DNA from 3 places in the Paenibacillus sp. FSL F4-0097 genome. Region 3 is predicted to be linked to each of the others. Evidence: riboswitches for the same ligand, from Rfam matches in the RefSeq annotation. Region 3 holds a riboswitch; each other region holds the start of a gene.
What was found. Region 3 has a riboswitch for cyclic di-GMP ahead of MHH86_RS02365 (choice-of-anchor A family protein). Riboswitches for the same ligand answer to the same signal wherever they lie in the genome.
Positions count from the first base shown of each region.

Region 1: another riboswitch for cyclic di-GMP. It lies ahead of MHH86_RS01815 (anti-repressor SinI family protein); the one in region 3 lies ahead of MHH86_RS02365 (choice-of-anchor A family protein).
Region 2: another riboswitch for cyclic di-GMP. It lies ahead of MHH86_RS30390 (NPCBM/NEW2 domain-containing protein); the one in region 3 lies ahead of MHH86_RS02365 (choice-of-anchor A family protein).

Region 1 is NZ_CP151965.1:409,318-413,639, forward strand. It holds gene MHH86_RS01810 (2-oxoglutarate dehydrogenase E1 component) at 1-1,464, opposite strand, end outside; cyclic di-GMP riboswitch class I at 1,935-2,019, shown strand; gene MHH86_RS01815 (anti-repressor SinI family protein) at 2,047-2,202, shown strand; gene MHH86_RS01820 (helix-turn-helix domain-containing protein) at 2,310-2,639, opposite strand; gene MHH86_RS01825 (TasA family protein) at 2,809-3,417, opposite strand; gene MHH86_RS01830 (signal peptidase I) at 3,508-4,098, opposite strand; gene MHH86_RS01835 (hypothetical protein) at 4,100-4,322, opposite strand, start outside.
Region 2 is NZ_CP151965.1:6,774,488-6,778,809, reverse strand. It holds gene MHH86_RS30400 (EAL domain-containing protein) at 1-865, shown strand, start outside; gene MHH86_RS30395 (hypothetical protein) at 982-1,548, shown strand; cyclic di-GMP riboswitch class I at 1,706-1,792, shown strand; gene MHH86_RS30390 (NPCBM/NEW2 domain-containing protein) at 2,051-4,322, shown strand, end outside.
Region 3 is NZ_CP151965.1:531,788-536,109, forward strand. It holds gene MHH86_RS02350 (MarR family transcriptional regulator) at 1-19, opposite strand, end outside; gene MHH86_RS02355 (ASCH domain-containing protein) at 347-760, shown strand; gene MHH86_RS02360 (hypothetical protein) at 958-1,455, opposite strand; cyclic di-GMP riboswitch class I at 1,846-1,936, shown strand; gene MHH86_RS02365 (choice-of-anchor A family protein) at 2,045-4,270, shown strand.

The DNA.
Region 1 (4,322 bases), 120 kb from region 3:
GGTCGGATGATTGCGAACCTTGCCGTAGACAATAGGTTGTGTGGTTTCAGGATCATCCATTTCGTTGTGACCATGACGGCGGTAGCCGATGAGATCAATTACGAAATCTTTTTTGAATTGATGGCGGTATGCGCTAGCTAAACGTACGGCTGCTACGCAGGCCTCTGGGTCATCAGCGTTGACATGGACTATCGGGATTTCATACCCTTTGGCAATGTCACTCGCATAATGCGTAGAACGGGAATCTTCACTTTCAGTCGTAAAACCAATTCGGTTATTAACAATGATATGGATCGTCCCACCATTTTGATAACCTTGAAGTTTGCCGATATTAAGCGTTTCTGCAACAATTCCTTCACCTGGAAAAGCAGCATCACCATGCATCAGCACCGCCATAGCTTTACTGGTATCAATCTTCGGCAGTCCTGCAGTGCTCCGGTCTTCTTGTGCGGCACGAGTGAAACCTTCCACGACAGGATTGACGAATTCCAAGTGACTTGGGTTATTCGCTAGTGTTATTCTTGTGCGTACGGTTTCTCCTTCACGGACAGCACGGTCTGCACCGAGATGGTATTTCACATCACCTGTCCAGCCATAGTTAATGCCTGTGGAGCCTTCGGAAGGGAAAAGCTCCTTGTTCGGAGAATGATGAAACTCTGAAAATATGATATCATAAGGTTTGCCCAAAATATGTGCAAGGACGTTGAGGCGACCGCGATGCGCCATGCCCATCAAAATATGCTCTGCACCGTCATGTGCAGCAGCGCGTACGATTTCGTCTAACATCGGCACAAGAGCATCATTGCCTTCAAGACTGAAACGCTTCTGACCTACAAAAGTCTTGTGGAGGAAGGTTTCAAATTGCTCTACCTGAATCAGGCGGTTCAGGAGCTCTTTGCGTTCTGTATTATTCAGGGGTGCTGGTGAGCTGGTGGATTCTGCCTGTCTATTTAGCCATTGCAGTTCTTTTTCTTCATGCACATGCCCGAATTCATAGGCGATAGTCTTGGTGTATGCCTGACGCATACGTTGCACGGCATCCCACCCGGTATGCACATCATTCGGCGCATTTTCCCATATAAGCGTGGCAGGCAGTGCAATCAGGTCTTCGCGGGTCAGCCCATAGGTTTCAGGCTCAAGATATTTTGCCATGGGATTCTGATCGCGTACCAGCGGATCAATTTCAGCGGCCATATGGCCATATATACGAATATTGGCGATTAGCTTGGAAGCTCTTACTGCTTTTCTAAGCCATTCGGTGTCTCCCGAGATGCGCGGCTGAGGAGCCGGTTCGCTATCCGGAGTTAGGGGAGGGGGTCCCGAATTTGTAAAAAGCTCGCGATAATTATTTTCTACGGTGGAGGGATCTTTCACAAACTGTTCATATCTTTCTTGAATGTAGCCTAAATTGGGTCCGTAATACTTACTCCAAATGGATTCGTTATAGGGCTCTTTGGCTGCCATGAATACATCCTCCTTAACGGATGAACTCCATACGTGACATTTTGTGTCAACGCTTACTGGAGCTGTGATGATTGCGGTTTCATTTCTCATCTTATTGTGCTACTTTCAGCCACTGTAATCAATTCATTCTTTCGTCCAATACGTTCGCAAAATGGTATAGGTTAGCTTGTTCTAATGAAAAGAAGGGTGTTTCTTCTCATTACCCATTCTAAAGGCCTATTAAAATGATTCTATTATCCTTATTTTTAACTATTAGGTCAGTAAATATTTATTTTGCTAGTACAATTTATTTTATGTAACGGACGAGTATCGTGATAATCGGACAAGATCTTTGAAAAAAAATCTTTTATTTTTCGTTTTTAAAATAGAAAGTAACCAGGAATCGACACACTTTTCCGCTTTCTTTTTGTATAATGTTATTGCAGATAGTAATTTTATAGTTTTTTAAGCAGATCCTTTCGTGAAAAGGGTCCAGTAAAAGGTAAACTTGCCGAAAGGCAGGGGCACAAAGTCGCGGGTCTAAGGTAGAGATACTATGACAGCCGGATTGCCTGGGGACGTAAAATCTTAGGGGGAGATTTTTTGGAAAAGTCCAACCAGGGTAGCAACAGAGAACAGCAGTTTATTGATCTGGATCAAGAGTGGGTACATTTATTATTAGCAGCTAAGAAGGCTGGCATTAAGGCAGATGAAATCCGCCAGTTCTTTCATGAGAAAACTGTGCAGATCGTGCAGTAATACATTAGAGGGGTTACATATCGAAAAAGGGCACAGCGGTTCTTCGCTGTGTCCTTTTTCGATATGATTTAGTAGAAGAGAGGATCGTACCAGATTAGTAGGAAGTATTAATCCTTTTGATCGAGCTTCCATTTCTGATAGTCCAGAAATTCTTTGAATTCGCGTTTGCTAATGCCTGAGTCCATAGCTTCCTGCACCAATCGGAACCATTCCGAATCTAAATGTGATTCCTCTGCATCATTTGGTTCTCCATAGAGTAGGGCATGAATGGATACCTGAAGCGCGTCAGCGATCTTTTCGATAAACTGGATGGATGGATTGGATTGGATGTTTCTCTCCACGTTGCTAAGATACGACTTAGCCACATCTGCTCTGTCCGCAAGCTCAGATAGGGAGAAACCCTTGTCTAGGCGGAGCTGCTGGATACGTTGGCCCATATTCTGTGGCACTATGCTGACGCCCCTCCGTAATTTTTGTTATTAGTATAGCAAATATCAATAAATCGGACAAAGTTTATTGTAAAGAGAAGAGCAGCAATCTGCTTATCCGTGGCCGGATTCAGGATCTGCTGCTCTTCGAGTATTTTATTAAATTACTTTATTGATCTTAGTAGTCTTTTTTCGCACCTTGTTTAGCTACGAAATCCCAAGTCAGTGTTAAGCTATCGCCTTGGAAAATATTTTGATCTTGGTTATTTTCCACAAATTCGAATTGGACGGAGAAGCTGTCATTGGTACCGGCTTTAATACCGGATGCTTCGGTAAAGAGTTGATCCCAACCTGTATTTTTTACGAGATCCGGATGCTGACTTTTTAAAGCAGCAAGTGTAGTCTCATAAACTACATTTTCAGGAGAGACGATAGGTACTCCTTTATCATTATTTCTAAGGAATTTAACTTTAATGAACTCGGCTAAATCCAGGTAGTTATCTCCTTTAGCATCCGTGATTTGAGTCGATGTATTCAGAATGATAGATCCGATATCGAGCGAACCATCGTTTTTCAATTTGAAGGATTTAGTTACAGTATCACCTGGTTTCAGGTTAGGAATATTAACGATGACAGAAGGGTCGGAGTTCAGATCGAGTGTACCCGCTGCGAATGTAGCTGTGCTTTGCGCAGTGTCGCTAAAGTATGCGAAGGTTCCTCCGCCGATTAATGATAAACCCAGTGCTGCAGATGCTACGCCAAGACCCAATGTTTTCTTGATACCCATAATAAAATTCCTCCTCAAATTTGTGTTTGAATTTTTTATAAAATTTATATATTGTATCTTCCGGTTCGTAAGCGGAAGTGGACAATCAACTTAGGGCTGTGTTTCTGTTGGGGACGGTGAGGCTGGCAGTAGGGCAGCATTTTTCTTTTCTAATGCAGCTACAGCCTTCCAAGAGGTATACAGAGCATAGAGCAGAAGCATCAAGCCAGGCACGATCATGAGGACTACACTTCCAGCTTTGGAAACCGCGAAATTCATAGCGTAACCGACATAGGGTACAGTGACCCCGGTATACTGAGCTACAACATTCGCAGAACTGGTAGGGTTCATGTCGGGTGCGTCGTTGTTATCGCCTTTAGTGCGATAAACAGCTTCACCAGTAGCGTTATTGACGGTCGCTTCTACAATCCGGTGAGTAATGAGCAGATTATCTTCGTTCCTAAAGGTGATGACATCGCCTGGTTTGAAACGATTCATATCCCCTCCGGGTTTTAATGCGACAATTGAGCCTGTCTGAATTCCTGGTTCCATCGATCCTGAGAGTACGGTTTTGATCTCATATCCGAAGAAAGCAGGTTCACCACCGGAGGCCTTGGATAACACTACGGCTGCCACCAGCAGAATAAAGATCACAAGCATTAAGCTCGATAAGGTATTATTGATAATTTTTTTAATTCGCATCTTATTCTCCACCTTTCTCAGGTTGAGGGTCCGAAGGAGCTTGGGTTGCTACCGGCGGGGTAGTCGTACTGTCTTCCGCCTTTGGCGTCTCTTGTGGAGCCTCTTGCTGAGGAACATCTTTTGGAATTGTGAGCTCTTCACCAATTTCCGGCTTAACCGGGTCAGTGGCTGGGGCTTCAGGTTGTTCTTTATTTGGGGCTTCCGGAGCAGCTTCACCTGACGTT
Region 2 (4,322 bases), 710 kb from region 3:
TAAGGTAGAAGAAAATGTGATTACGATTAAGGAAGCTGAAGCGCGAGATCTTCTAGATTTCTGTAACGATCATATGGAGTCCGGGAAAATTGAATTTCGTATAGATGACCAAGCATGGAGACCTCTATCCGAGATGTCTACTGTAATGGATATGAAGTGGATTGATGAGGTTATCACTAAGGGTCTTGTTACTTGTTACTTCCAACCGATTGTGAACGTAAGGGAAGAGATTTTTGCATACGAGCTTTTATCGAGATTTAAAAAAGAAGATGGATCCCTTATCTATCCTAATGAGATCTTTGCGGCAGCACGGAATCGTGGGCGTTTATATGCTTTAGACCGGTTATGTAGAATGACTGCCGTAAAATATGCTGCGCCCTTAAATAAAAAAACGTTTATTAATTTTATCCCTACATCAATTTACGCTCCAGAGTTCTGCTTAAGATCAACGGTTGAATTGGCTAATCAATTAGGTGTCGATCCCTCTCTTTTTGTCTTTGAAGTTGTTGAAACGGAGAAAGTGGATGATCTCGCTCATTTGAAAGCTATTTTGACATATTACAAGGACCGGGGATTTGAATACGCTTTAGATGATGTTGGGGAAGGCTTCAGCACAATCGAGATGTTATTGGAGCTTAAACCTCATTACATGAAGTTAGATATGAAATATGTTCAAGGCGTGTCCAGTGATCCGAACAAACAGAAAATAGCTAAACAATTTTTAGAAAAGGCTTTAGAAATCCAATCTGTTCCTTTAGCAGAAGGTGTGGAGTTTAGAGAGGACTTTGAATGGCTTAAGCAGAGTGGTTATCAGTTGTTTCAGGGATATTTATTTGGAAAGCCTGATCCTATTCCCAAACAGTAATCCTAATGAGTATATATCGGTCCAGAGGATGAGATGAATTTCAGGTCAGAGTCTGAGTACAGCCAACCCCCGGGGTTGTATAATTTAGGTAATTTGAAAAGGGGGACGGGATGGATATGAAATGGCATCAATTTGTAACGCGCTGGGCGGATTCTAGGGGCTTTGATGGACGAGAAATTGATTATCAATGGCCTTCTCCCTCATTTCCGGTCATCAGTATTCGTAGTAATTTAGGGCGATACTCAGGTCAAAAGTATGGTCATGGAAGTAAACCCCGTGTAAAGACAGCTGTTGGTTTAATCGCTATTGGAGATGTAGCTGTCGGATTGATTTCCATAGGTGCGATAAGCGTGGGCGTACTTTCCTTAGGAGCAATATCACTGGGAATGTGGTTAGCGATTGGAGCAATAGCACTTAGCTGGCTTGGCTTCGCAGTGGGAGCGATTGCGATTGCAGGAGTGGCTGTAGGAGCGATCGCAATCGCGGAAAAAGCGTTGGGGGCCATCGCCATAGGGGATACGGCGTTTGGTGCGATAGCGATAGGCAGGATCGCTGGGGGTGCCATAGCTATCGGACAATGGGCATATGGTGTAATCGCAGTTGGCGAACATGGTTTCGGATTAATTCCCATCACGGGCGATGTGTGGAATTGGTTCCGGCGTTTGTTCGGATCGGGGAGTTAATTAGACCTCCAGTCCTAAAGGATCCCATTCTCTTCCGGGATAGTCGATAAATAATATCTATCACATGAGAAAAACTAATTGCAATTACCTATACTCATTTCATACCAATTAATCATGCGATCAGATCTAGGCTTATGTTACTCTTTGAATGTATTCGAAACTTCATAGGCAAACCTATGGAAATGTAGGGACGCAAAGCTATAGGGACTAAGGTTATCATAACTATTGTCAGCCAGCTGCCAAAGAGTGTGTAACGCTTTTTGTTAAAATATAAGAAAGTATAAGTTATACACCTATACTTAATATCTTATATTTCTCGCTTAAACGCTTACCGTCCTTATAAGGACGCCGAAGGCGTTTATGCTTGTTAAGGTTTAATAAAAATTAAGTCTTAATTTTTAGGCGACTTTATACGCAATCAAGCTACTCTTTTGGGGTAGTTTTTTTTGTGCCCATTTTTGGGCACTGGAGAGATTCATATGACATCTGGGGGTAAGAAGAGATGAAGAAAATGATTGCGATCGCTACATCGGCGGCCATGTTGGCCAGTTTTTCGAGTGAGGCAGGTTATGCTTTAGCAAGTGAGGCAAGCAAGGTAAATGTAACAAAAACAGTGGCGCAAAGTAAGGTTAACTTATTAAGCAACGCCTCGGTTATTCCGTTTGAGCTGTACGGCAAGGATGCTCTAAATGCCTATAATGAGGTTTTTAGAATGAATCCAGCAAATATTAAATCCATCACAAATAACGGTGGCAACTACTCAGGCTCGCCTATAGCTAAGGCTATGGATGGGGATATGAGCACGCATTGGGAGACTGGCAAACCGAATAGTTCAACGTTTACGAATGAGGTTGTGTTTGTTTTCAATGAGTCCACTGAATTAAATAGAATGGTATACGCGGCTAGGCAATCCGGTGCGAAAGGTAAAGGTTTTGCTCAAGAATTTGATATCTACGGCTCCACTACCGATGCGGGTGATTTTACGCTCGTGTCTTCTGGAGAATATACAGGCTCAACCGGTGATGTAGTGGAGATTCAGTTCGCACCTACGGCTTTTAAGAGACTTAAATTTGTCTTCAAAAAAGCGAACCAAGATTGGGCGAGTGCGGCTGAGTTTTCTTTTTATAAAGAGGATAGTGTCTCTGCTAAAATGAAAAAATTATTTACAGATGATACCTTGAGCCAAGTTAGTGCTGCCTTTAATACGACAGAGAAATTAACAGCTTTAGAGAATGAAGTGCAGGCACATCCACTGTATGCGCAGTTTAAAGAAGAGATAGAGAATGCAAAGATCCTTTTGAAGAACCATCAGGTAGAGGCAACGGCAGCCAAGGTTTCGAAGCTAAAAGGGTATGGAACAGCCTATGAAAATGCCTATAGCCAAGCTTATAGAATGCCGAATGCAAACGTATCAAAAGTAACGGTGAACGGTGGAAGCTACCCAGGTACGAAGCCTGAATATATGCTGGATGACCAGCCCACTACGCATTGGGAAACGAACAAAAACAATGATGCAAGCTTCACGAATGAAGTCGTGTTTGAACTAGCGCAAGCGGAAGTGCTGGACAGAGTGGCTTTTTTGGCTAGAGATAACCGCAAAGGATTCCCAGAGGCTTTTGAAATCTATGCATCAGAGACGAGTAAAGGAGAGACCTTCCAACTTGTATCTAGCGGAACCGCGATTAGTACCAATGACTTTCTGGAATTTAAATTCGAACCGACGAAGTTTAAAAGATTAAAATTTAAGTTCACAAAGGCTAATATCAACAGACCTTTTGCGGCTGAATTTAGATTTTATACAGAAGATAAAGTAAGCGAAGCTGTAAATGGTATTTTCACAGATGGAACGATGAGTGCGGTTGTGCCTGCTTATAATAGCGTCGAAGCAATCAACGAATTAGAAGAAGCGGCAAAAGTACATCCGCTCTATCCAATCCTGAAAGATTCTTTGGATTTAGCTAAGAGGCTAGTGAATGGTGAAGTTGAAACCGAAGGCACCATCATTGAGGCGGAACAACGTGGAGATATGAAAAAGCATGCGCAGGAAAACCTGAGAATTGGTTTTGGTACGAACAACCAGCCTACAGGTCTCGTTGCAATGCCTGGAGATACGATCAACGTTTATGTGGATGCAGCTTCTAACGATAAGCTACCTTCTTTAGTCTTTTCTCAACAAGAGGCCGCTTGGAATGTTTGGGCTAGAGGTGTGCAATTGCGTCCAGGTAAGAACATTATAACCGTTCCTGAATTTGCTATGAATAGTTATTATGCACATGAAGTGACTAAGGGCGGCACCGTTTATATCGTAAATCCCTATACAGCAGAGGAACAAGGGAAAGCGCCATTGATCCGCTTCGAAGGTTTAGAAAAGATTCCTTTTATGACCAAGACCACGGATCCAGAACAATTCAAAACCTTCTTAATCACATACAAACAAAGACTAGACGAAGATAAAGCGGCTCATCCAAATGTTCAAGATCGTAAACTCATAGATGTGGTAGAACTGGCCAGCGATCATGTTATTTTCACAGGAACGGCGACGGAGGCGTACAACAAATATATTACGCAAGGAAATAACCCGCTGGACACCGTAACTGGGTATGACACCTGGATGAAGAGTATTTTTGCCTTCTATGGCCTGGATGGCAGTAGCGAGATTCATGATGCCAAGCTAATTCGTGAGAATATTCGCTTGATGCAGCCTTATGGTGCGATGTATGCAGCGGGAGATCATACAGGGATCCAACTTGGAACAGTAGGAACCATGTTAGGTG
Region 3 (4,322 bases):
ACTGTCCTGGGTTGTCCATAAATTAATTCCCCTCTTTATATAGTTTGCACACTAACTACTTGATTAGTATACAAACTATATTCTCCTTTATCAATTTTAATTATTTTATTTGTTTAAATTGTGGGGAGTTACAGGTGAATGTCAATAATATTGATATTTAGAACTTTTGTTTGTATATAATAAAAATGAATGTTCTTATTTTTAGAGGCGATCAATCATGGAAATGAGTATCGACCAAACGGTTGGGATTATTTATCAAGTCAAGGAGAGCAAGATTACACAACGCGAGATCGAGATCCGTGGCATCCGTGACAAACGTCCAACATAAACAAAGGGGATAAATATCATGCGGTGTATAACAATACGGCAGCCTTGGGCGACCTTAATTGCTCTTGGTGAAAAAGAGTTTGAAACTCGTTCATGGAGAACAGCCTACCGCGGCGAGTTAGGCATCCATGCCGGAATGAGGATTGACAAAAAGATTTGTGAACAGGAACCGTACAAATCAGTATTGGCGAAACATGGCTATACAGCGAATAATTTGCCGACAGGAGCTATTATTGCTACAGGTCAGCTCGCGGGATGTTATGTGGTTACTCCAGAGGTGGATTTAAGGGAATGGATCAATGGGAACGAATATGATTTTGGCGACTATAGCGAAGGACGTTTTGCCTGGAAGCTTGAAGAGGTTCACTCACTGCGCCATCCAATTCCAGCCAAAGGTCGGCTAAGCTTGTGGGAGCATTCGGATCACTTCTGAACGGCGAATGATATTTTTAATGTAATTTTTATGTGCCTATCAGCTTTTTTTCAGGTTCGAGGTATATATTGAAGACACCAAACACCCCCCAGTGTTTTGTGGTATATCTCTCTCAGGTCTTGCCAACTCCCATGGTAAGGCCTATTTTTTTGTTCACTAATTGATTGGGGGGAGAGTAGAGCGGCTTCTATACAGCTTTATTTAATCTGATACTGTTCTTCGTAACTCTTAAAAGAGGAAATATCCAGCCCTAGGTATCTGCGCATATGGATGGCAGCCTGAGCCGCAACAATGTCATTCAACAGCAGCATTCGTTCGTGATAGCCACGACATATATACTTGGCTTCAATTCCCGTATTAAGTCTGTTTTGCTCATACACCTTGATTCCCCGTCTTCTCATTTCTGCACGAACATCCCTTAGATCTGTTGTAGCTACTGCAGCAGCTGTTCCAAGCACCTCCAGATAAGGGGCGGGTGTTCGTAAGTGTGTAGATAAAATGGCGGAGTCCCGTTCGAAAGCTGATAAAATCATCGGAAGCAATAAATAAGATTTCACCAGCATGTTGTCCCTGCTTTCTGCTCTATGCATGAATCTCATCACCTCTAATAGGAACGTATATTCGTATTCTACCCCGATATTCCAAAAATAATCAATGGTATTTCTAAACAGCTTATCAAATGTGATTAAATTCACAAGTAAATAACGAAGAATAAATTATATTAAAATTGTAATAATAAAAAATAATGTATCGGACGCACATAAAGGAGAATTATGATGGAAAAAGAGGGCAGCCTCCAGCGTGGATTGTTTTTTGGTTTAATTCTGAGTGTTCCCTTATGGATATCCATATTGGGCTATATACAGTTACTTTAAAATTTAATGAAAAACCTTATGCGAAGCGCCTTTAGGCGCTTTTTTTGTATGGTAATAATGAGGGGGATCATCGAAAGGAATTGATTGACAATTGTGGGTGTCGGGCGCTAAACTGTTATTAATTCAAAAAGTATTAAAAGTCATAGACGGTTATTGGAGAGAATGCTTCGGCTACCAGTTCTGGACTTGCAGTGTAATACATATATATAGTCATGATAATAGCAAACCGTCTGAAAGGGCGGGACGCAAAGTCCAGGAGTCTAAAGTGTCTTAAAGGCACAATGACCGTCCGACTGCCATGAGAAGGGAATTCCACTTCTTTTTGGCGGTCTTTTTTGTTGTTAGGTCCTTTAGAGTTTCTGGTAATTATTCTGATTAATATAAATCATAGTTTTAGGAGGTGTGCCATTTGAAAAGAAGAATAAGACCGTTACTCTCGCTTGTATTAGCTGGGATTTTGACGGTAGGTAGTGGGCTTTCCTCATTAGGAGCTGGAGTTGCTGGAGCTAGTAGTTCTTCTACATTGGGAATTGCAGGGGTCTACAACGTGTTTATTCTAGGGGATATAACAACGGTTTCGGATACGGAAGGAAGGTTTGCTGCTGGAGGTAACGTTAACTTAACCAACTATAGTGTTGGAGATAGGTTGACCGCTGCTGAGGTTTCCTTGACTGACACACTTGTTGTTGGAGGGAATCTTACTTTCAACGGAGGTACTGTTTATGGGAATATCGTGCACGGGGGAGATTTTTCAGGGAATGTAACGCTCCTCAAGGGAGGTACAAAAAGACAGGGGAGTACGATTGACTTTTCAGCCGTAGGTCAGTCTTTGAAGGACAAATCAGCAGAACTTGCAGCATTGCCGGCGAATGGAACAACAGTGTACCAATATGGCAGTCTTACCCTGACAGGTACAGATCCTGCGGTCAATGTTTTTAATGTTCCAGGAGATAACGTCTCTAATACCTATGGAATTACAATAAATGTTCCTTCAGGATCTACAGCAATTATTAATATTGATGGTTCTAACGTAAAAATGAAAAACTTCGGATTTCTACCTAATAACGTGTTGAATAGCAAGAAAATTTTGCTTAACTTTAGCCAAGCTGCGTATCTGGATATGGCAGGCATAGGTGTAATGGGAAGCATACTTGCCCCCTATGCTCATGTTGATTTTATTAATGGTCAGATTAACGGTACTTTAGTGGCGGCTTCACTCAAAGGGACTGGTGGTGGTGAATTTCACCACTATCCATACGATGGTGATGAACCTGGACCAACGCCGACACCAACGCCAACAGTGACACCAACGCCAACGCCAACAGTGACGCCAACGCCAACGCCGACAGTGACACCAACGCCAACGCCGACAGTGACACCAACGCCGACGCCAACACCAACACCAACACCAACGCCGACGCCAACAGTGACGCCGACGCCGACACCGACACCAACACCGACGCCAATACCAACGCCGACGCCAACAGTGACACCGACGCCGACAGTGACACCAACACCGACGCCAACACCAACGCCGACGCCAACAGTGACACCGACGCCGACACCGACACCAACACCGACGCCAATACCAACGCCGACGCCAACAGTGACACCGACGCCGACAGTGACACCAACGCCGACGCCAACAGTGACGCCGACACCAACACCAACGCCGACGCCAACAGTGACGCCGACGCCGACACCGACACCAACACCGACGCCAACAGTGACACCGACGCCGACAGTGACACCAACACCGACGCCGACAGTGACACCAACGCCGACAGTGACACCAACACCGACGCCGACAGTGACACCAACGCCGACGCCAACGCCAACAGTGACACCAACGCCGACGCCGACGCCAACGCCGACAGTGACGCCAACGCCGACACCAACACCGACGCCGACGCCAACAGTGACGCCGACGCCAACACCAATACCGACGCCGACGCCAACAGTGACACCGACGCTAACACCGACGCCAACGCCGACAGTGACACCAACGCCGACGCCAACGCCAACACCAACGCCGACGCCAACAGTGACGCCGACACCAACGCCAACGCCTGAAGCAACACCGACACCGACAGTAACACCAGAAGCAACACCGACACCGACGGTAACGCCAGAGGTAACACCGACACCGACGGTAACGCCTGAAGCAACACCGACACCGACAGTAACACCAGAAGCAACACCGACACCGACGGTAACGCCAGAGGTAACACCAACTCCAGAGGTAACACCAACGTCGACACCAGAGACTTCGGTGTTCCCGACACCAACGCCATCATCCGTAATTGGCACTATAGTTCTTGCAGAAGATCCTGTGCCGCTTGGGCCTGTAGCTTCGCCGACACCAGCGCCAGTACCAACACCGTCGAATAGCACAGAAGTACTTGTTGATGATGATGAGATCCCATTAGGTCCGGTACCGGCAGTGACACCAACGCCAACGCCAACACCTGATGAAATCATCGTAGTGGACGATACGATCCCATTAGGTAAGCCACCTGTGAAGGAATTGCCAAAAACGGGTGAATCAAGTCCTGCACCTTACTATGTAGCAGGTTTAGGTTTTGCACTTATCGGATTATTAATGAGAACCAAGTTCTCCAAAAAGAATAAATAATAAACGGTAGAGCACAACATAGAGTCGCTTTCGGGGGGTGTCCCGATGGCGG